3 regions of the Herminiimonas sp. Marseille-P9896 genome follow, and region 3 is predicted to be linked to each of the others. Evidence: predicted binding sites of a transcription regulator. Region 3 holds the regulator's gene; each other region holds the start of a gene.
The links. Region 3 encodes sigma-54, which starts transcription at its own class of promoters, with help from an activator protein. Its sites were predicted from a motif close to TGGCANGNAANCTGCTTT; they were not measured.

Region 1: H7U06_RS05065 (pilin) is a predicted target of sigma-54. The motif match lies at 2,315-2,332, and genes of this name have one in related genera.
Region 2: nirB (nitrite reductase large subunit NirB) is a predicted target of sigma-54. The motif match lies at 5,292-5,309, and genes of this name have one in related genera.

What each region holds. Positions count from the first base shown of each region.
Region 1 covers NZ_CAJEVT010000001.1:1,035,493-1,042,775, reverse strand. The annotation lists gene H7U06_RS05070 (tetratricopeptide repeat protein) at 1-1,711, opposite strand, end outside; gene H7U06_RS05065 (pilin) at 1,790-2,254, opposite strand; gene H7U06_RS05060 (FHA domain-containing protein) at 2,470-3,138, opposite strand; gene H7U06_RS05055 (Stp1/IreP family PP2C-type Ser/Thr phosphatase) at 3,224-4,045, opposite strand; gene H7U06_RS05050 (histone deacetylase family protein) at 4,377-5,309, shown strand; gene recX (recombination regulator RecX) at 5,354-5,809, opposite strand; gene recA (recombinase RecA) at 5,875-6,978, opposite strand; gene H7U06_RS05035 (ribonuclease HI family protein) at 7,248-7,283, shown strand, end outside.
Region 2 covers NZ_CAJEVT010000004.1:263,877-271,159, reverse strand. The annotation lists gene H7U06_RS15895 (nitrate reductase) at 1-2,371, opposite strand, end outside; gene nirD (nitrite reductase small subunit NirD) at 2,368-2,721, opposite strand; gene nirB (nitrite reductase large subunit NirB) at 2,816-5,254, opposite strand; gene H7U06_RS15880 (NarK/NasA family nitrate transporter) at 5,528-6,742, shown strand; gene H7U06_RS15875 (bifunctional protein-serine/threonine kinase/phosphatase) at 6,779-7,283, shown strand, end outside.
Region 3 covers NZ_CAJEVT010000001.1:585,953-593,235, reverse strand. The annotation lists gene H7U06_RS02900 (monovalent cation:proton antiporter family protein) at 1-497, opposite strand, end outside; gene H7U06_RS02895 (SIS domain-containing protein) at 619-1,647, shown strand; gene H7U06_RS02890 (HAD family hydrolase) at 1,647-2,186, shown strand; gene lptC (LPS export ABC transporter periplasmic protein LptC) at 2,183-2,779, shown strand; gene lptA (lipopolysaccharide transport periplasmic protein LptA) at 2,825-3,379, shown strand; gene lptB (LPS export ABC transporter ATP-binding protein) at 3,381-4,121, shown strand; gene H7U06_RS02870 (RNA polymerase factor sigma-54) at 4,140-5,609, shown strand; gene hpf (ribosome hibernation-promoting factor, HPF/YfiA family) at 5,714-6,067, shown strand; gene H7U06_RS02860 (energy transducer TonB) at 6,155-6,859, opposite strand; gene H7U06_RS02855 (pilus assembly protein) at 6,907-7,283, opposite strand, start outside.

The sequences.
Region 1 (7,283 bases), 450 kb from region 3:
GGCAAGCGCCGATTTCTGTGCCCTGCTTAACAGATTTGCGCATAGCACTTTTCTTATCCAGCTCACCGAGCTTCAGTTTCGCAACGCGGTTACCCAAAGCCAGACTGCTCGCATACGCACCCCTGGCTTGCTCAAAACATCCTTGCTCTTCAAGAATAAAACCCCGCGTGTACATTGCGGCTGCATTATTAGGATCAAGCGATAGTGAGTAATCAACATCGGCGAGCGCTTCTTTATTCTGTTTTAGAGACGAGTAAGCCAGACCGCGATTATAGTAAGCATACGGAAACGTAGGATTTCGCTGAATCATCAACGAATAGTCCGCAATTGCTTCCGCATATTTTTTCTCTGCCAAATACGCATTGCCTCGGTTATAAAAAATTCGATCGCTACCCACAAGCTCCGTTGACGTCAGCTTTTGGGCAGCATCTTTCCATAGTGCGCTTTCGTCAGAAAAGCTATGCAGACGATCTCGCGCCAACAAAAAACAAATAATCAACAATGGCGTTGCTGCAATCATTAACCAACGGCTCGAAAAATGTGCACATACGGCCACCAGCATGATGAAGTAGCCCGGTGCCCATAAATAACTTCTGTATAAAACAAATGGTTCCTGAAAACGCACCGCGGCCAATTCTGTCAAAAAAAGAAACCAGCTATACAAAAATCCACAGCAAAATAGCGCAACCAGCCCCTTTTTCCGCAAAAAATAAACAGCAATCAACGGCGATAAAAAGAAGAGAATCGCCTTCAGGTAAGTTGCCCACGAAAACCAGATGTCGACGAAATCAAACCGCATATCCGCCGAAAGCACCCTCACGTCGGGCACTATCCAATAAAAGAAATAGTCAAAAAAGAAACCCGCCTGCATTAATATACTGACCAGCCACCTCCCCCAAGGCTGATCCAGTATTGCAGTCTCATGTTGCAACACAACGGCCTTATTCATCTGCACCACCATCGCCCCGACAGACGGCTCATAACTGGTCGCGACAACTTGTGTCGTCATAGACAAGACCAGCCATGCGGCGGGAAAACACAACACAAGATAAAGCGAAATCCGCTTGTAAATTGAACCCAAATTCTGTTGATACAAAGCGGTCAGAAATATTCCTGCCAAAGGCAACATGATTGCATGCTGCTTGGAAAAAATAGCCATCGAGTAAAACAACGCGGCAGTGAACAAATCTGCTGCTCTGTTTTTCTCGAATGCCCGACGATAAAACCAGAGTGAAAGAAGAGAAAACAGTGTTGCAAATAGAATCGTACGTTGGGCGAGATAGGCAACACCGTATACAGCAATCGGATGAATTGTAAAAATGCACGCACCCAGGCCTGCAAGCAGCTGCGCACGTGCCGGATCTGGCCTGATGTCTATGCGCTGGAAGTTTGACTCCCTTATAGCCTGCTGCAATAAATCTCTTAACAAAAAAAATAGCGTGAAGGCGCAAGCCAAATGCAGGGCAATGTTGAAGATGCGATTGACTTCAATACTTCCACTCAAGACCTGTATCAGTCCAAGCGTGAAATAGGGGAATGTTCGTGGCTGAAGATCAAACGGTAACAGCGCACTGTCATAAACCATCATGCTTGTGAACAAGCCGTGATCGTCGAATACCAGACCATTACCAAGAAAAGGAAGATAAAGCGCGGCAGCTAATAAGGCTATGCATAGCACAACCCAAATAGAAGGTATCCCTCTTTTGCACATTTATGGATTCATCACATCGCTACTTATGAATAATAAAAAAGGGACTCCTCAGAGTCCCTTTCACCCAAAGCTACTGGATTAGCAACTTGCATCTACTGGGCCAAATACTTTAGTCATAATCCCATTGGTTTTCGTAGAAGCAGTATAACCAGAGCAACTGATAGCCCAAGTTACAGCCGTTTCACTTGCTTGCGGAGTAAATGTAACTACAGCACCGTTATATGGAGAACCAATATTGCCAAGAGTCGCAGCAATATTACCCGATCCATCCAGTGCCAAGTTAGTAACTTCATTAGTGAGCGTCGGAGTCCCAATACCCAAGCTAGTCAACGAGGTCGATGCAGTACCGTTATTGTTTTGCATATATTCCGCCTGTGCAAGCTTCAGGGAATCCACAGCCGCATTAACTTTCGCCAACTTCGCACGTGTCACATAATCCTGATACTGTGGAATCGCTACCGCAGCCAAAATACCAATAATCGCCACAACGATCATCAATTCGATCAGCGTAAAACCGCTTTGTGCTTTCTTCATCATTTTCATCGATTTCATCTTTTTCTCCTGGTTTGGGAATACAGGTAGCTTTTCCACCCTGACAGACATACAGCAATCGCTGTGCCACCCCAAATTCAGCCCAATCTTGCGAGATTGTCACAATTATTTAACGAAAAGTAACAATTTTGGTTAGAGCCGCGCCAAAATTTGTCACATGGTGCGATAAATTTTGTCTTGCGGCAGTGCAGCGACGCAGGAATACGTCAGGCCTCATGCAGAAAAACGATGTCAGTACCCGACAGGTGGATTTGGTCGCCATTGTTCAGGCTCTGGGTCAGCATGCCTATCGATGCCCCGTTGACCACTGGATAATCTTCGCCTTCGACATGGGTCAGGCTATAGCCTTGCGGGCCTATCGCGAATACGGCGACATGCCGGCCCGGGCGACCTATGGTCGTCAGGACCTTGTTCAAGACCACTTCCTTGCCCGCACTGGCTCCGTTGAGGATTTTGATTACAGCGGTTGTACTCATGGTTGCTTCTATTGAATCGCGATACGATGGTTCGGTAATTTGCTGGATATCGCCCAGATCTTCCATGCCACTTATATTGTCAGCCAATACCATGATGGAATCGTCCATGCTGGCAGTCGCGCAATACTGAATGGTATGCGTAGCAAGTGCAATCACATCACTGTCTTCCAGCAAATGTTTCGTGACGACCCTGCCGTTAATCTGGCTGCCATTGGTACTGCCCAGGTCTTCAAAATAACATCCGACCGGATGTGAAATGATCACCGCATGTTCAGCGCTGATTCCGGCCGCATCTATGACGATGTCGTTATAGGAACGCCGGCCTATGCTGGTGCGCTCTTTCAACAACTGGAATTTCTGCAAGGCGATACCGTCTTTTGCCAAAATAATCGTAGGCATTATTACTTCCCAGCTTTCTTCTTGCTTATCTGTTTACACCTGTTTAGGCGGGTTCAACGACCACACTATCAATATCTATGCCAAGTCAGGATTTGAAGCTGGCCGCCAGACGTTCCCACCACGCTTTAGGCGCGGGCATGCTTGATACAACCTGGACCAGGATGACGGAAATGTTATCGCGCCCGCCATTGTCATTTGCCGCTTGCACCAGCGAACTACATAATAATTCAAGATCCGTATCGTTATCAGCCAGCATCGCGCTCATCTGTTCACTGCCCAACATGTCGGACAGACCATCCGAGCACAGCAAGTAGATATCGCCGCCCTCGGTCTGGTAATCATTCACTTCTACATCAACTTGCGCGGCCACCCCTAACGCACGCGTAATCAGGTTTTTATTCGGTGCGAAACGTGCCCACTCCGGACTTACCAGTCCAGCATCGATCTGTTCCTGCAGTTGCGAATGATCGCGAGTGATTTGTGTCAGTTGTCCCCGCCGGAAACGATAGGCCCGGGAATCGCCGACGTGTGCGACGACAACCCGGTCATGATGGAATAAAGCGGCGACCAGTGTCGTACCCATGCCGCTGTACTGCGGCTGGATGCGTGCCACCTCAAGTATCTGCTCATTAGCAGCGCTGACTGAGTCCACTACCAGTCGCTGCAAAGACTTGCTGCTGGTGGCACGGCCTTTTTCCTGCACTTGCTGTAATTGCTGTTCCAGCGCGGCGCGGAAAACGGTAGTCGCGATGCCGCTGGCAATTTCGCCAGCGTTGTAGCCGCCCATACCATCAGCCAAAACGACTGCTTTGTGTACCTCACTGATTTCCACCGCATCTTCATTATGCGCACGCACCAAACCCGTATCGGTTTTGGCGGCGAATTGAAGCTCGACGGAATACGTCATAAAGATGGCAGATTAGCGGCTGGGTTTTAGGCGGTGAAAGTACGAATTACTCTTCTACAGGCGAACTTACATTCCTGACAGGAACAGATCATATCCTGCTTTCAGGCCAAAAATGGACGTTTACCGCTATCCGGCCACAGTCAACGCAATAAAACTGTCTTGCTTACCGCATACCAGGAAGCCGTCGTTTAAATCGGCCGGCTATAGTCGCCTGCCCGGGAATGCGCCTCTATAATGGCAGGCATGCACAGATCGGGGCGCAACGACGCATCCGCTATTCAGGTTTTTATCAAGGAGAAGATGCCGCCACAGCTGGCATCAATAATTAAATATGACCACAGTTATCTATACGCACGACGCCTGCCTGGAACACAAACCTGGCTCCGGACATCCTGAATCTCCGGAGCGTTTGAAGGCCGTCCTGCGCGCCTTGCGCGTACCGGAATTTGCCGCGGCAGAGTGGCGCGAAGCGCCTATGGGCACACGTGAACAGGTGTTACTCATCCATACCGAAGACTTTGTACTCGACGTTGAAGACGCATCACCCTACCGTGGCACCATGCCGCTGGATGGCGGCGATACCGTCATGTCGCCAGGTTCGCTGGAAGCCGTCATGCGCTGTGTAGGCGCAGCCTGCGCGGGTGTAGACCTGGTGCTGGACAACGAAGCGCATAACGTATTCTGCGCAACCCGCCCATGTGGTCACCACGCCGAACCCAGCCGTGCGATGGGTTTTTGCATTTTCAATCAGGCGGCGATTGCTGCGGCCTATGCCTACGAAGTACACAAGCTGGAACGCGTAGCCGTCATCGATTTCGACGTCCATCACGGTAACGGTACGCAAGCAGCGTTTTATGACCGGCCGGAATTGTTCTATGCATCCAGCCATCAGTCACATTTCTATCCGGGTACCGGCCTCGAAAAGGAAACCGGCGTGTCGCACAATATCGTCAACGTGCCGCTGCCACGCGGTTGTGATTCGGCCTTGTTCCGCGAACAGACTGCAGCAAAAATGCTGCCCGCTATCCGTGCCTTCAATCCCGAACTGATCATTATTTCAGCCGGCTTCGATGCGCATCACCTGGATCCGCTGGCAGGTCTAAAGTTGCAGGATGATGACTTTGACTGGGTTACACGTGAATTGATGAAAATCGCTGACGAAACCTGCGCAGGACGCATCGTTTCTATACTGGAAGGTGGTTACAGCCTGGAAGGTTTGGCTTCAAGCACGGCAGTGCATGTCAAAGCCCTGATGGATCACTAATCATGTCTGCCAGTCTGTGGTTCTTATAAACACAGACTGGCATTTCAATCTTCGTCTGTATTTGTTGCACGCATCGCAGCCTGTATCGCCCGATGCGAAAATCCGCGCTGCATCAAAAAACGCATCTGCTTGGCCCGCTCTTCCTGACTCGTTGCCACCGTACCAAACTTGCGCTCCCACACTCCGCGTGCGCGCGCAAACTCATCTGTTTCCAGATTCGCCTTGATGTCAGTCAGCGACTCTGGATCTATGCCATGACTTTTTAATTCAGACATGATGCGGCTATTGCCGAAGCGAGCCGCACGTCTGTGTACCAGCGATTCGGAAAAGCGACTTTGTGAAAGAAACTTCGCTGCTTCCAGCGTATCGAGCAAGGCTTCGACGTCGTCGCCCTCTTGCGCATAGCGCGCCAGCTTGCGTCCCAACTCTTGCCGACTGTGTTCGCGTGCCGATAAATAGCGAAGCGCCCGCGCTTTCAGACTCACTTGCAGTTTTGCCATATGAGTCCTTCAGCGCGGGCGCTCGTTAATATCAAACTTTGAATCAAGTGCAGCGACGCTGTACCTTATTCAACTTCTTTCAGTTCTTTGGCTTCTTTGCTTTCCTTGGCCGAAGATTTCTTTGCAGCTGGTTCATCCGCCTTGATCGGGCTCAATTCAGGCACGCCCAGCGAAGCACGTACCTTGTTTTCGATTTCGCGTGCCAGTTCCGGACGCTCTTTCAGGTAATTACGTGCATTGTCCTTACCCTGGCCGATGCGTTCGCCGTTATAGCTATACCAGGCGCCCGACTTTTCAACGATTTTGGCATCGGCGCCCAAATCGAGGATTTCACCTTCACGCGATGTGCCTTCGCCATACAGAATGTCGAAGTGCGCTTCCTTGAATGGTGGAGCGATTTTATTTTTAACGACTTTGATCTTGGTTTCGTTACCTATCACTTCATCGCCAGATTTGATCGAACCGGTACGACGGATGTCCAGACGAACCGATGCGTAAAACTTCAATGCATTACCGCCGGTGGTGGTTTCAGGATTACCGAACATCACACCGATTTTCATACGAATCTGGTTAATGAAGATCACCAGCGTGTTGGTGCGATTGATACTACCGGTCAATTTACGCAATGCCTGCGACATCAGACGTGCTTGCAAACCTGGTAGGGAATCACCCATATCGCCTTCAATTTCAGCGCGTGGTGTCAGTGCCGCGACCGAGTCAATAACGATCAGGTCGACGCCGCCCGAGCGTACCAGCGCGTCGCAGATTTCCAGTGCCTGTTCGCCGGTATCTGGTTGCGAAATCAGCAGCTCGGACAAATTGATGCCCAGCTTCTGCGCGTAAGTCACGTCCAGTGCATGTTCTGCATCGATAAACGCGCAAGTGCCACCCAGCTTTTGCATTTCTGCGATGGTTTGCAGGGTCAGCGTGGTTTTACCCGACGATTCAGGACCGTAGATTTCAACCACACGGCCACGTGGCAAGCCACCGACGCCGAGTGCGATATCCAGTCCGAGGGAGCCGGTAGATACAACCTGTACTTCTTCGACGACCGCGCCATCTTCCATGCGCATCACCGAACCTTTACCGAACTGCTTTTCAATTTGCGCTAGTGCAGCGGCGAGTGCTTTACTCTTGTCCGAGCTGGCAGCGATTTTTTTGTCGTCCATAAAGATTCTTTCGGCGGTTGGTTGTAACGAAACAGGGTTTATACAGTGTTTGGAGCCAGAAACCGTACTGTATAAAAAAACAGTGCTTTATGCAAGCTGCTCTTGCGATATTTTTGAAAACAGTCAAAAAAATTGCTTTTTGACATGTATTCATATCTGCAAGCACGGCGCCTGAAAAGTAACCCACATACTAGCAAGAGCGACTATTTCCTTCCAGCGGCAAGCTGATTTCCACGTAATATCTGCCTACCTGCTTACACCCTATCTATATGTGCACCGCCGCTGAATTATCCGAAATCGCTTAT
Region 2 (7,283 bases), on a different contig from region 3:
CCGGGTCGGCTGCATAGTCATCCGCTGCGCGGAACAGCACACCAACTTTATCGCGTCCGAACAAGGTGCACGAAGCATAGGCAAACTTGCGCATCGCAGGGCGTAACGCCGACTGCAAATCCAGCAGCTTCGCTTCATCTATCCAGCCAAACACGATAAAGCGCCACGGGAATTCTGCTTTCAGGATCTTGACCGCAGCATGCTTGAGTTCAGGTTGCTTGGAGCTGCAATCGAAAGCCGGTGTCGTCAATGCATTCACACCGTAGCTGCCATCGCCGTCACGACCGCGACCGGAGACATACTCTTCACCCCAGTGCATGCCGATGAAAGCCTGCCCGGCGCGCATATCATCACCGACGGCTACCGGAAAAATTTGTGAACCACGCTTGCTGGTGACATGCACCAGGTCACCGACATTGAGCAAGCGACGCTCCATATCAACTTTGGACAAGACGATGGACGGCTCCGATGCATGCGAGAACAATTGCGCCACCGTACCGGTGCGGCTCATGCCATGCCACTGATCGCGCAAACGACCTGTGGTCAGATGGAAGGGATAACGCGCGTCTACCTGTTCCGCCAGCGGCTGGTACTGTGTATTCACAAACTTTGCACGACCATTGGCAGTCGGGAAGATGCCGTCTTCATACAGACGCTTCTTGCCGCTGCTCGCACCTTCCGGAAATGGCCATTGTTGCGGCCCCTGCTCTTCCAGCAGCTTGAAGCTCAAGCCGGTGATGTCGAGGTCACGACCACGTGTCGACTCGCGATGTTCATTCCAGATTTCTTCGGTGTTCGCAAACGGAAAGAGCGACGCTGTTTTACCGAGCACACCTTCCAGCTTGCGTGCAAATTCAATTGCGATTTCCCAGTCGTGTTTGCTTTCACCCAGCTTGGGCAGTACCGATTTAAAGCGTGTAATGCGACGCTCGGAATTCGTGACCGTGCCTTCTTTCTCGCTCCAGGTCGAAGCTGGCAGCAATACGTCGGCGTAATCGCAGCTGGCCGTCGTCTTGTAGGCTTCCTGCACGATCACCAATTCTGCGTTGCGCAAGGCTTCCCGTATCATCGCCTGCTCCGGCATGGATTGCGCCGGATTGGTACAGACGATCCAGATAATCTTGATCTCACCAGTACGCACCGCTTCGAACATTTCCACCGCGCTCTTACCTGGCGTCGCTGGCACATCAGGCACGCCCCACAGCTTGGCGATCTCGGCGCGATGTTCAGGATTCCCCAGATCACGATGCGCCGACAGCATGGTGGACAGGCCACCGACTTCACGACCACCCATCGCATTCGGTTGGCCAGTCAGTGACAGCGGACCAGCACCCGGTTTACCGATCTGATGCGTGGCCAGGTGCAGGTTGATCAGTGCTGCATTCTTCGCAGTGCCGGACGACGATTGATTCAGGCCCTGGCAATACATGGACAAGGATGCTTGCGACTTGCCAAACATGCGCGCCGCCTGCATCAGGTCTTCTTCCTTGATGCCGCAAATTTCCGCGACAAACTTCGGCGTGTAGTCACGCACCGTTTGCTTGAGCTCGGCAAAGCCTTCGGTGTGCTCAGCGATGTAATCGAGATCCACCAGGTCTTCCCACAGGCAGATGTGCAGCATGCCGTTAAACAACGCCACATCAGTACCCGGCAAGATAGGCAGAAACAGGTCCGCTTCACGTGCGGTATCCGTCCGGCGCGGATCGGCAACAATGACCTTCAGTAAAGGATTGGCTTTGCGCGCATCTTCTATCCGGCGATAGATAATGGGATGCGCATACGCGGTGTTGGAACCGACGATAAAGATGACTTGTGCATGATCGATATCTTCGTAGCATGGCGGTGGGGCATCCGCACCCAGGGTTTGCTTGTAACCGGCGACCGCGCTCGACATGCACAGGCGGGAATTGGTATCGACATTATTGGTACCGATCAAACCTTTGGCCAGTTTGTTAAAGACGTAGTAATCCTCGGTCAGCAACTGCCCCGAAAGGTAAAAGCCTACGCTGTCGGGACCGTGGTCACGTATGGTCGCAGCGAATTTATTGACGATGAAATCCATTGTGGTTGCCCACGATGTACGTTCACGTTCATCGCTGCGCGCCAGGCGCATTTCCGGATACAGCGCGCGCGATTGCTGTTGCAGGCTGGGGCGCGCCGTCAGATGCAGCGTGCTGCCCTTGGTGCACAGACGACCAAAGTTGGCCGGATGATCCGGGTCACCGCGTACTCCGATGACTTTCTCTCCATCGCTTTCTATCAAGACACCACAGCCCACCCCGCAATAACAGCAGGTGGCTTTGGTTTCTGTCGATAGCAAAGCGCTCGCAGAAGGTTCAAGCCGGGCAGTAGAAAGCAAGGATGCATTCATGCAGTAGCAGCCTCGCTGACAGGTGCATTCAATTCGACGACATCCAGATAGACCTCACCACTCTCGATCTTGACGGAGAAGGTTTGAGTGCAGCCTTCATCCGGTGCTGCGGCGCAACCGTCGTTCATGCCTATGCTCCAGTTATGCAACGGGCAGGCGACACGCTCGCCGAATACGATACCTTGCGACAAGGGGCCACCCTTGTGCGGACAACGATCGAGCAAAGCAAAGACTTTGTCTTCGCTGTTACGGAAAATGGCGACATTCGGTTTATCCGCGCGATTGACGACGCGGGAACCGAGTACAGGAATGTCGCTTACCTTGCAGATGACTTTCCATTGATTAGACATATGTGGCCTTGATAAAAATTGTGATGAGTTGTTATAAACAAATGTGCTGTGTACTTGCCGGATGTCCGCGCTTAGTGCACTGACATCCGCCTGATCAGATCGACAATGGTTCGAACTGACGTGTATCGACCATCGCTTTTTCCGGTTCATGCCATGGATCGGACTCACCTTCCAACGAGAACAGCAGGCGCTGATAAAGCGCTTTGCGGTTGGCTTCGTCTTCCAGTACTTTTTGCTTTGCATGATCCAGGCCTACACGTGCGAGGTAATGCACGGTTCGTTCCAGGTACCAGCCTTCTTCGCGATACAGTTGCAGGAAGGCGCCGGCGTACTCCAGTACTTCTTCATGCGTTTTAAGTTTGACGAAGAATTCAGCCACTTCGGTTTTGATGCCGCCGTTACCGCCGACATAGATTTCCCAGCCCGAATCAACACCGATCACGCCCACGTCCTTGATACCGGCTTCGGCACAATTACGCGGACAGCCCGAGACTGCCAGCTTGACCTTATGCGGTGCATACATGCGTGCCAGTTGATGTTCGAGTTGCTGCCCCATTTTGGTTGAATCCTGGGTACCGAAACGGCACCATTCGGAACCCACGCAGGTTTTTACGGTGCGCAAACCCTTGGCGTAACCGAGGCCGGATGGCATGCCGAGGTCTTGCCAGACCGCGCGCAAATCTTCTTTCTTCACACCCAGCAAATCGATACGTTGTCCGCCTGTGACCTTGACGGTAGGAATCTTGAATTTATCGACCACGTCAGCGATGCGGCGCAGCTCCGACGAGTTGGTTTCGCCGCCCCACATGCGCGGGATGACGGAGAAAGTGCCATCTTTTTGGATATTCGCGTGTGCACGTTCGTTGATGAAGCGCGATTGCGGATCATCCTTCGCTTCCCCCGGCCAGGTCGAGATCAGGTAGTAGTTAATGCCAGGACGGCAGCTGGAGCAGCCGTTCGGCGTACGCCAGTTCATATGCGCCATCACGCCGGCAACCGTTAACAACTTCTCGGCCTTGATCGCATCACGCACTTCCTGATGTGTATGGTCAGTACATCCGCACATCGGCTTGGCTTTGTTCGATGCCGAGTAATCACCACCGGCAGTAGCCATGATGATTTGCTCAACCAGACCGGTACAGGAACCGCAGGAGGCGGAAGCCTTGGTGTGTTTGCGCACGTCTTCGATCGTGAACAAGCCTTTTTCCTTGATCGCTTTGACGATGGTGCCTTTGCACACGCCGTTACAGCCGCATACTTCAGCGGTATCCGGCATCGCTGCTGCCTTGCTGAAACCTTCGTGACCAACGTCGCCGGGACGACCAGTGTTGGCTTCGCCAAACATCAGGGTGTCGCGGATCTCGCTGATGTCTTTACCTTCGCGCAGCAGGTTGAAGTACCAGCTGCCGTCGACCGTATCGCCATACAGGCAGGCACCGATCAGCTTGTCGTCTTTCAACACCAGCTTTTTATAGACACCGCCGATAGGATCGGACAGCAGGATTTCTTCCGTCCCTTCTCCACCAAGGAATTCACCAGCCGAGAACAAATCAATGCCAGTTACTTTCAGCTTGGTCGAAGTGACCGAACCCTGGTAACGACCGATACCGAAGTTCGCCAGGTGATTCGCGCACACCTTGGCCATTTCAAACAAAGGCGCAACCAGGCCATACGCCGTACCGCGATGGTTCACACATTCACCGACTGCGTACACGCGCGGGTCATAGGTTTGCATGGTGTCGTTGACGACGATGCCGCGATTGCAATGCAGGCCGGCGGATTCAGCCAGCGCAGTGTTCGGACGGATACCGACCGCCATCACAAGCAGTTGTGTCGGGATTTCGGTGCCGTCGGTGAAACGCAAGGCTTGCACGCGACCGTTCGCGTCGCTGATGATTTCTTGCGAATTCTTACCCAGCAAGAAATTCAAGCCTCGGTCTTCCAGAGATTTTTGCAGCATCTTGCCTGCCGCTTCGTCGAGCTGACGTTCCATCAGGGTGGTCGGCAAATGCACGACGGTTACTTCCATACCGCGCAGCTTCAGGCCGTTCGCTGCTTCCAGTCCCAGCAAGCCGCCACCGATAACGACCGCCTGCTTGTGTACCTTGGCCGCTTCTATCATCGCGTTGGTATCTTGTATGTCGCGATAGGAGATCACGCCTTCCAGATCCTTGCCTGGTATCGGCAGCATGAAAGGATTCGAGCCGGTTGCCATCAGCAGGCGGTCATACGGTGCGACGGTACCGTCGTCGGCTATCACCACACGTTTGACGCGGTCGATCTCGACGATCTTTTTCCCCAGGTGCAGGGTGATGTCATTCTCCGCATACCAGTCGACATCGTTGAGCATGATGTCCTTGATGGTTTGCTCACCCGCCAGTACGGGCGACAGCAGAATACGGTTGTAGTTGGCGTACGCTTCCGCGCCAAATACCGTGATGTCATATAAGTCAGGAGCGATCTTGCGCAGTTCTTCCAAAGTACGCACGCCTGCCATACCGTTACCAACCATGACCAATTTCATTTTTTTCATCGCTGCATCCCACAGATTTGTTGTTCGCAAATTTAAATAAGCAAAACAAATGCCAGTTTTACTTTTAGTGCACTTTCGGTAAGGGACTACTGTTTCCGCACCATTTAAAGTTGCATTTCGCACTCAACAAGTGCGGCAGCCGGTTTATTTGGTGCAGCCCCCCATATTCGTCAACACGTGAAAAGTGCACGCCCATTCGTGGATCACGTCCGCACTAAAGTGGCATGGCCTTTGCATATTTAGACGCAACCCTGTCTAACTCTGCGAGTTCTCATGCAAAAAACGTCATTCTGGAAAGCTGGTCACACACCGACCCTGCTTGCTTCCTTCTTTTACTTCGACCTGAGTTTTATGGTCTGGGTCATTCTCGGGCCGCTGGCCGTTCAAATCTCCGGCGACCTCGGACTGACTGCGGCGCAAAAAGGTTTAATGGTGGCAACACCGCTATTGGCTGGCGCCTTGCTGCGTATCGTGATGGGTGTATTAGTCGATCACCTGAAACCCAAGAAGGCGGGCATCATCGGCCAGGTCATCGTCATGAGCGGTTTGTTGTGGGCGTGGCTGGGTGACCTCAGCAGCTATCACACCATGCTGACCTTCGGTGTCATCCTCGGTTTCGCCGGTGCTGCCTTTGCCGTTGCCCTGCCACTGGCTTCGCGCTGGTATCCGCCGGAACACCAGGGCACGGCGCTCGGGATTGCCGGTGCCGGTAATTCAGGTACCGCTTTCGCCGCGCTGTTTGCGCCGACGCTGGCTATCCTGTTCGGCTGGCAAAACGTATTCGGCCTGTGCCTGATTCCACTCAGCATCGCATTCCTGGTCTATCTGGTCTTTACCAAAGATGCTCCGTCCGCCCCGCCACCTAAATCACTGGTCGAATATCTGCACGTGCTCAAGGACAAGGATGCCTGGTGGTTTATGTTCTTCTATAGCGTGACCTTCGGTGGTTTCTCCGGCCTGGCTTCGTCGCTGACGATTTACTTCAATGGTCAATATGGTTTATCGCCGGTGACCGCAGGCTATTTCACCGCCGCCTGCGTGTTTGCCGGTTCCGCCGTGCGTCCTTTGGGTGGCCGCCTGGCTGACCGCATCGGCGGCATCAAGACTTTGTCGATGATGTATATGCTAGCAGCCAGCTTCATGCTGATCGCCAGCTTCGGCCTGTCGTCGGCGATGGCAGCGGTCGCGATCTTTGTATTGGCGATGCTGGCACTCGGCGTCGGCAATGGCGCAGTATTCCAGTTGGTACCACAGCGCTTCCGCAAGGAAATCGGCGTCATGACCGGACTGGTCGGCATGGCCGGTGGTATCGGCGGCTTCTATCTGGCCTCCAGCCTCGGTTACTCCAAACAATTGACGGGCAGCTACCAGGGTGGTCTGATCGTCTTTGCCGCACTGGCCATTGTTGCCTTGCTCGGTTTGTCGGCAGTGAAAAATCGCTGGCGCACAACCTGGGGCAGCGCTGCCATGACCAATGCAAAGATCTGAACCAGCCATGCCCATCATGCTTTTAACCCCGCTGCCATGCCGCTGACACTCACCGCCGCTTATTCGACGCGCGCCGGTCTGCGTCCGCACAATGAGGATTTTGTCGGCATGGTCATGCCGGACGAACCCGAATTGTCGAGCAAGGGCATGATCGCAGCGATCGCGGATGGTGTATCGGGCAATGAAGGCGGACGCGAAGCATCCGAGTACACGATACGTGGCTTGCTCAGCGATTACTACGCGACTTCCGATACCTGGCCGGTAACGCAATCACTGGATCGCGTCCTCAAGGCCATCAATAGCTGGGTGCAGCACCAGGGTTCGATACGTGCCGAGCTGGCCGGGATGGCAACCACGCTGACGGCGCTGGTGTTGCGCGGCAATTTTTATTATTTCGCACACGTCGGTGATACACGTCTGTATCTGTTACGTGATGGTGTGCTGACTCGCCTGACTGCCGATCACGTGTGGGATCGTCCGGAAATGCAGCACGTGCTGACACGTGCTATCGGACTGGACTCGCAACTGGCGATCGATCATG
Region 3 (7,283 bases):
ACCGCCAGATCCTGGAACAGCAAAATGCCGATAATGCGGCGCCCATGCTGGCTTTCCAGCTCGACCCGCTCTGTCAACAGCTTGGAAACTATCGCGGTAGACGACATCGCCAGCGCGCCACCTATCGCCAGCGCTGCCTGCCAGCTGATCGCACTCAGCCGTGTTGACAGGTGTGCGACCAGCCAGCCAAACACCATGGTCGCGCCTATGGTCAGCATCACCTGCGCCATACCGAGGCCGAATACGGTACGCCGCATGGCAAGCAATCTGGAAAGGGAAAACTCCAGCCCTATCGAAAACATCAGGAAGACCACGCCAAACTCGCCCAGCGCATGCGTGGTGGCGTTGTCCTCAGCCCAACCCAGGGTATGCGGCCCTATTAATATGCCAACCACCAGGTAACCCAGCATAGGCGGCAAATGCATCATGCGGAAGGCGACCACGCCCAATACCGCAGCCGCTAGCAGGAGGAGCGTGAGTTCTAATGGGGAAAGCATAGTGGGGCCGCGACTGAAGTAAGGTGCCGGTTTGGTAACTGATAGGAACAGAACTATCAAACCACATTTTTGTTACGTCTGGCAGGTTTTTTGCTTTAGGAATTCGTTTATACTTTCGAGCATGAGTGTATCCCATGCCCCCAACCCACCGGCAACTTTTGATGCCCAAAGCACTGCGCGCGCCTTGCAATTTGCTTGCGACACCCTGCAAATCGAAGCCGACGCCATCCTCGCACTGAAAGAACGCATCACCCACGAGACCAGCGGACAGTTCATCCAGGCAGTCACACTGCTGCTGAACTGCAAAGGCCGGGTAGTGGTTTCCGGCATCGGCAAATCCGGCCATATCGCACGCAAGATCGCGTCGACGCTGGCCTCGACCGGCACACCCGCCTTTTTCGTGCACGCGGCCGAAGCCTCGCATGGCGACCTCGGCATGATCACGGCTGACGATGTCCTGATCGGCATTTCGTATTCGGGTGAAGCCGGCGAGTTGCTGGGCATCATCCCCACCATCAAGCGCATGGGCGCACGCCTGATCACCATCACCGGCAACGATGCGTCCAACCTGGCGGTACAGGCTGACGTTCATCTGAACGTCCATATCGACAAGGAGGCCTGTCCGCTTAACCTGGCCCCGACCGCCAGCACCACCGCTACCCTCGCCCTCGGCGATGCTCTTGCGGTCGCGCTGCTGGACGCACGTGGCTTTGGTGAAGAAGATTTTGCACGCTCGCATCCGGGCGGCGCCTTGGGTCGTCGCTTGTTGACACATGTACGCGACGTCATGCGTACCGGCGATGCGATACCGACTGTAGCGAAAGACGCAACACTATATGCGGCACTACTGGAAAGCAGCAAAAAAGGTATGGCCATGACAGCCGTGGTCGATGCCAACGGTCATGCCATCGGCGTCTTTACCGATGGCGACTTGCGTCGCCTGATCGAAACCCAACAGGATTTCTCCAAATTGTCGATCGCCGAAGTCATGCATGCGCATCCACGCAGCGTGCACCCGGATCAACTGGCAGTCGATGCGGTCGACATGATGGAAACCTTCCGCATCAACCAATTGCTGGTTACTGATAGCAACGGCAAGCTGGTCGGCGCATTACACATCCACGACCTGACCCGCGCGAAAGTAATCTGATGAGCGCAGCCAACGATACCGTCGCCATCGAGCGCGCATCCCGTGTGCGACTGATGATTTTTGACGTCGACGGCATCCTGACCGACGGCAGCCTGCACTTCGGCCCGGAAGGCGAAGTCAGCAAAACCTTCAATGTACTCGACGGCCACGGCATCAAGTTATTGCAGCAATCCGGCGTCTCGACGGCCATCATCAGCGCGCGTCAGTCACCTATCGTATTACGTCGCGCCACCGACCTCGGCATACACCATGTATTCCAGGGCATACATGACAAGCGCAGCGCGTTTGAACAACTGCTGGCACAAACCAATACCACCGCCGATACCTGTGGCTTTGTCGGCGATGACGTCATCGATTTACCAATTTTATTGCGCGTCGGCTTCGCCGCCAGCGTACCGAATGCCCACCCGGAAGTACGTACGCGTGTGCACTACGTCACCCAAGCCAGCGGCGGCCGTGGTGCGGCGCGTGAGTTATGTGATTTCATCTTGCGCGCGCAAGGCAACTATGAGGCGGCGCTCGCGCCGTATCTCGCATGAAAGCCCTGCGCCCTGCCAATACGATCCGCATCGTTTTGCTGATCGCCTTCAGCGCAGCGCTGGCACTGGGCAGCTTCTGGCTGGTCGAAGTCATGCGCCGCCAGACCGATGAAACCTTGCCGACCAAGCAGCGCAGCGATCCGGACTTCTATGCAGAAAAATTCAATTTCGTACGCATGGGCAAGGATGGCGTTCCACGCTACAACCTGACCGGTACCGAGATGAAGCACTACCCGCTGGATAATTCCTATCAAATCCAGAAGCCGGTGATGTACAGCTTCAGCAAGGGCCGTGAACCTATGGTGAGTCGCTCCGAACGCGCACTGGTTGAAAACAACAATACCGAAGTGCATATGTATGACAACGTCGTGATAGACCGACCACCTGCAACGGGCTCACAGCACTTCCAACTCAAGACTTCATACCTGCTGATATTGCCGGATGATGAGATCATGAAAACGCCGAAACACGTCGACATCAAGGTAGGCCTGTCGACACTGAACGGCAGCGGTATGTTCGCCAACAATGCAACCGGCGAATTCAATTTATCCAGCAACGTCCATGCGGTGTACCAGGCAGCACATCCGCGCTAAGCGCATAGACGATTTTTATCTGACGCAATCATTTAGAGAACTTTCATGAAACGTTTCTTCTCCGTACTTCTGGTTCTCTGCGGCCTGGGCACTGCCTTGGTCTCCTACGCCGAAAAAGCGGACGCGACCAAGCCCACCAATGTCGAAGCCAATAAAATGGAATACGACGACCTCAAGCAGATCAACACCTTCACTGGCAATGTCGTGTTAACACGTGGCACCATCCTGATGAAAGCCAACAAAATGGTGGTCAAGCAGGATCCTGCAGGCTATCAGTTCATCACTCTGTACGGCTCGTCCGATGCACTGGCGAACTTCAAGCAAAAACGTGATGGTGGCCCCGACCAATGGATAGAAGGCCAGGCCGAACGCATTGAATACGATGACAAGGCTGAAATCATGAAGTTGTACACCAAGGCACGCATGCGTCGCCTGGAAAACGGCAAGCCTACCGATGAAGTTGAAGGTGAATTCATCTCCTACGATACACGCGCTGAATTCTTTACCGTACACAACACCTCAAGCGGCGACAGCAAACAAGGCGGCGGCCGCATCAAGGCCGTGATCCAACCGCGTGCCGCAGATACAAAGGCAAAATAAGATGTCCAGCAAGTTGATCGTCAACGGATTACAAAAAAGCTACGGCGCGCGCCAGGTGGTGCGCGATGTTGCGCTGCAAGTCGAAAGCGGCGAAGTCATCGGTTTGCTCGGCCCCAACGGCGCGGGTAAAACCACCTCCTTCTACATGATCGTGGGTCTGGTACCATCCGACGCCGGACGCATCGAACTGGATGGCGTCGACATCTCACGCCAGCCTATCCACAAGCGGGCACAACTGGGCTTGTCTTACCTGCCGCAGGAAGCATCGGTCTTCCGCAAACTGAGTGTAGAAGACAATATCCGCGCCGTCCTTGAACTGCAGCGCGTCGATGGCAAGCCACTCAATGGTGCGCTACTCGAACAGCGCCTGGATACGCTGCTAGCCGACCTGCAAATCGAAAAGCTGCGCGAGAACCAGGCCATGTCCTTGTCCGGTGGCGAACGCCGCCGTGTGGAAATCGCCCGTGCACTGGCCACCAATCCGCGCTTCGTGCTGCTGGACGAACCATTTGCAGGTGTCGACCCTATCGCGGTGATTGAAATCCAGCGCATTGTGCGCTTCCTGAAAGAGCGCGGCATCGGCGTCCTGATCACCGATCACAATGTGCGCGAAACACTCGGCATCTGTGATCGCGCTTACATCATCAACCAGGGTGCGGTCCTGGCCAGCGGACGACCGGATGACATCATCGCCAACGAATCGGTACGCCGCGTTTACTTAGGTGAACACTTCCGCATGTAAGCGGAAGAAAAAACATCTATGAAGCAATCCCTGCAACTACGAGTCTCCCAACATCTGGCGCTTACGCCACAACTGCAGCAGTCCATCCGTTTGCTGCAGTTATCGACTCTTGAATTGCACCAGGAACTGGAACAAATACTCGCCGACAACCCGATGCTGGAACGTACCGATGATCCGCTGGATCACGCGGTACGCCTGCTGGCAGATGGTGCGATGGGTGCCAGCGGTACTGCACCGGAGGGCGCCAGCGTCGAAGCGAATGCCCAGACGTCGGATAGTGAAGGCGGCTCAGAAGGCCCCGATTTACCGGAAGCCTCGAGTGGCGACAGCGATTGGAGTTTCGACGACGTCGCACGCACCTCCAAGGCGCCGGAAGACGATGATGGCCGACCGCAACTGGAAGCGCATGAAACCACGCTACGCGAACATCTGCTGGAACAAATGCGCGTCACCGTACGCGAACACCGCGACCGCGCCCTGCTCGAACTCATCATCGATGCACTGAATGACAACGGCTATCTGGAAGAAGAGCTGGAAGAAATCCATGCACGCTTGCCGGAAGAACTGGAAATCGAACTGGAAGAGTTGCAGATCTCTCTCAAGATGCTGCAGAGCTTCGATCCACCGGGTGTAGGTGCGCGTGACGCTGCCGAGTGCCTGGCACTGCAAATCAGGCGTATGCCCAAGGTCGCAATGGTGACCCGCCGCATGGCACTGGCCATCGTGGAAAACCATCTGCCGCTGTTTGCGCAGCGCGATTTCAATAAATTACGCAAGGCACTGGATTGCGACGACGAAGACTTGCGCGAAGCACAAGCCATCATCAAGCAATGCAATCCACATCCTGGTTCCATTTTTGCAACTGATGCTTCCGACTATGTAGTACCTGACGTCATCGTCAAGCGTACCCGCAGCGGCTGGCAGGTCATGCTGAACCACGACGTGATGCCACGGCTGCGCGTTAATAGCATGTATGCCAACATCTTGAAGCAAAGCAAGGGCGAGGCATCGCTTGGTTCCCAGTTGCAAGAAGCGAAATGGCTGATCAAAAATATGCGCCAGCGCTTCGACACCATCCTGCGTGTCGCCGAGGCAATTGTCGAACGTCAGAGGAACTTCTTTTCGCACGGTGCAGTCGCAATGAGACCGCTTGTTTTACGTGAAATAGCTGATACACTGGGACTACACGAGAGCACTATTTCACGTGTAACCACCCAGAAGTACATGCTGACTCCCCACGGGATGTTCGAATTGAAATACTTTTTCGGCAGCCATGTCGCAACAGAAGCCGGTGGTGAAGCATCATCGACAGCGATACGGGCACTGATCAAACAATTGATAGGAGCTGAAGACCCGAAAATTCCATTCTCTGATAGCAAGATTGCCGACATGCTGGCAGAACAAGGCATGGTGGTAGCGAGACGGACGGTAGCAAAATATCGCGAAGCCCTGAAAATCCCACCGGTCAATCTGCGCAAGTCGTTGTAGATATCGTCCTTTGTAGTTTTTGTTGTAGTTATACGTTGCTGTGTTCGGCGTAGTCACTTCACAAGACCGCGCATAACCTCCAGTGACTTTCATAGGAGCACTGTATGAATCTCACAATCAGTGGACATCACCTCGAATTGACCCCCGCCATCCGCGAATATGTACAAGGTAAATTGGAGCGCATCAAACGACATTTTGATCACGTTATCGATATTGCGGTCATCCTGACTGTAGACAATCTCCCCGAGAAGGAAAAACGCCAAAGGGCAGAAATTAACTTGCGTGTGAGAGGCAAGGACCTGCATGCAGAAAGCATTGCAGATAATTTATACGCTGCCATTGATACACTGATCGACAAGCTCGATCGACAAGTGATCAAATACAAAACCAAACAGCAAGACCATCAACACGATGCGATCAAACGATTGCCGGATGCGTCAGATGCTGTAACGCCTTAATACAAGGCAGGCCGAGCAAGTCGGTCAGATAAAATGAAGGGCGCAAATTGCGCCCTTTTTTGTTTTGTAATATTCACGGCCCCTCACTTATTCAGCTTTCTTCGCAATGTTTTCGACTGCGCGACCTTCCAGCACGACTTCAATTTTGAGTTGGCTTTTCACCGGCATCCCCGCCACTTTGCCGGGATTGAATTTGGTTTTAGAGAAAGCGTCTTTGATCAGTTGCTGCGCAGACTCGGACAAAGAAGAGTTTTCGATGAGCACATCGTCAATATCACCACTCTCATTGATAAACAAATCCAACACTGCCATCTGCGCCAATCCACTCGCAAAGAGTGCGTCCAAGTCGGGAGAGATATCGACCACCACTGCAGGCTGCTCAGTCAGCTCAGTGGGCTGAAAATAATATGGCTTGGGTAATGCGATGAGATTAAAAAGAGAGGAAGCAGCCGCATCCGCTGACCCGCGTGCTTGCGGCAAAAGATCGGCCTGATCCTTTGAGGCCACGGATTTCTCCACGACATCGGCCGTGCTAGTACGATGGTTAGCAATGTCAGTTTTATCGACATTGATATCTGTTTGCATGGATTTGCCTGCTGACCTTGTTTCCTTCTGTACGCTAAGCAAGTCTACTATCATCGCTGACGATTCTGACGCATAGGTCCCTCCGCCTACACTACCATGTACTGCGTAAACGAAACCCACTGCCAGACCACCATGAACGAAGAGCGACAACAACATCGCTAATCGCTCGGTAGCGGTTTTTTTTCGGATAAAGGCGGGCATTTTCATACAAGAATCTTGACGGGATGATGGCTAGTGCCATCATCCCGCACATCTCACTGTGCGTTCAGGACACGCCAGGAAACACGACGCGTACCGCTTGTCGGGGATGGATCTATCGGTGGCGCCGTAACTTTGGTTCCCCCAAGATCAGTACCGCTCGAAGCACCACTCGACGTCCGGATCAAGGCGCGGACCGTACCATCTGCCTGCATGATCATGACCGGACGCGTCACCAGGCCGGACCCCAGACTGATCCCGCTCACACCATTTGCCGTGCTAATAGGGCCACCTGTCAGATAACTCAACGCATAAACAAAGCTGGCCGCAGTACCGGTAGTAGGTCCGCAAGCACTGACCGTCGAGGCTTGAGGTGTAATCGTCGTGAACAATAGCGTACCCAAAGCCAGCGAAGGATCAGTACTTGAGCGCT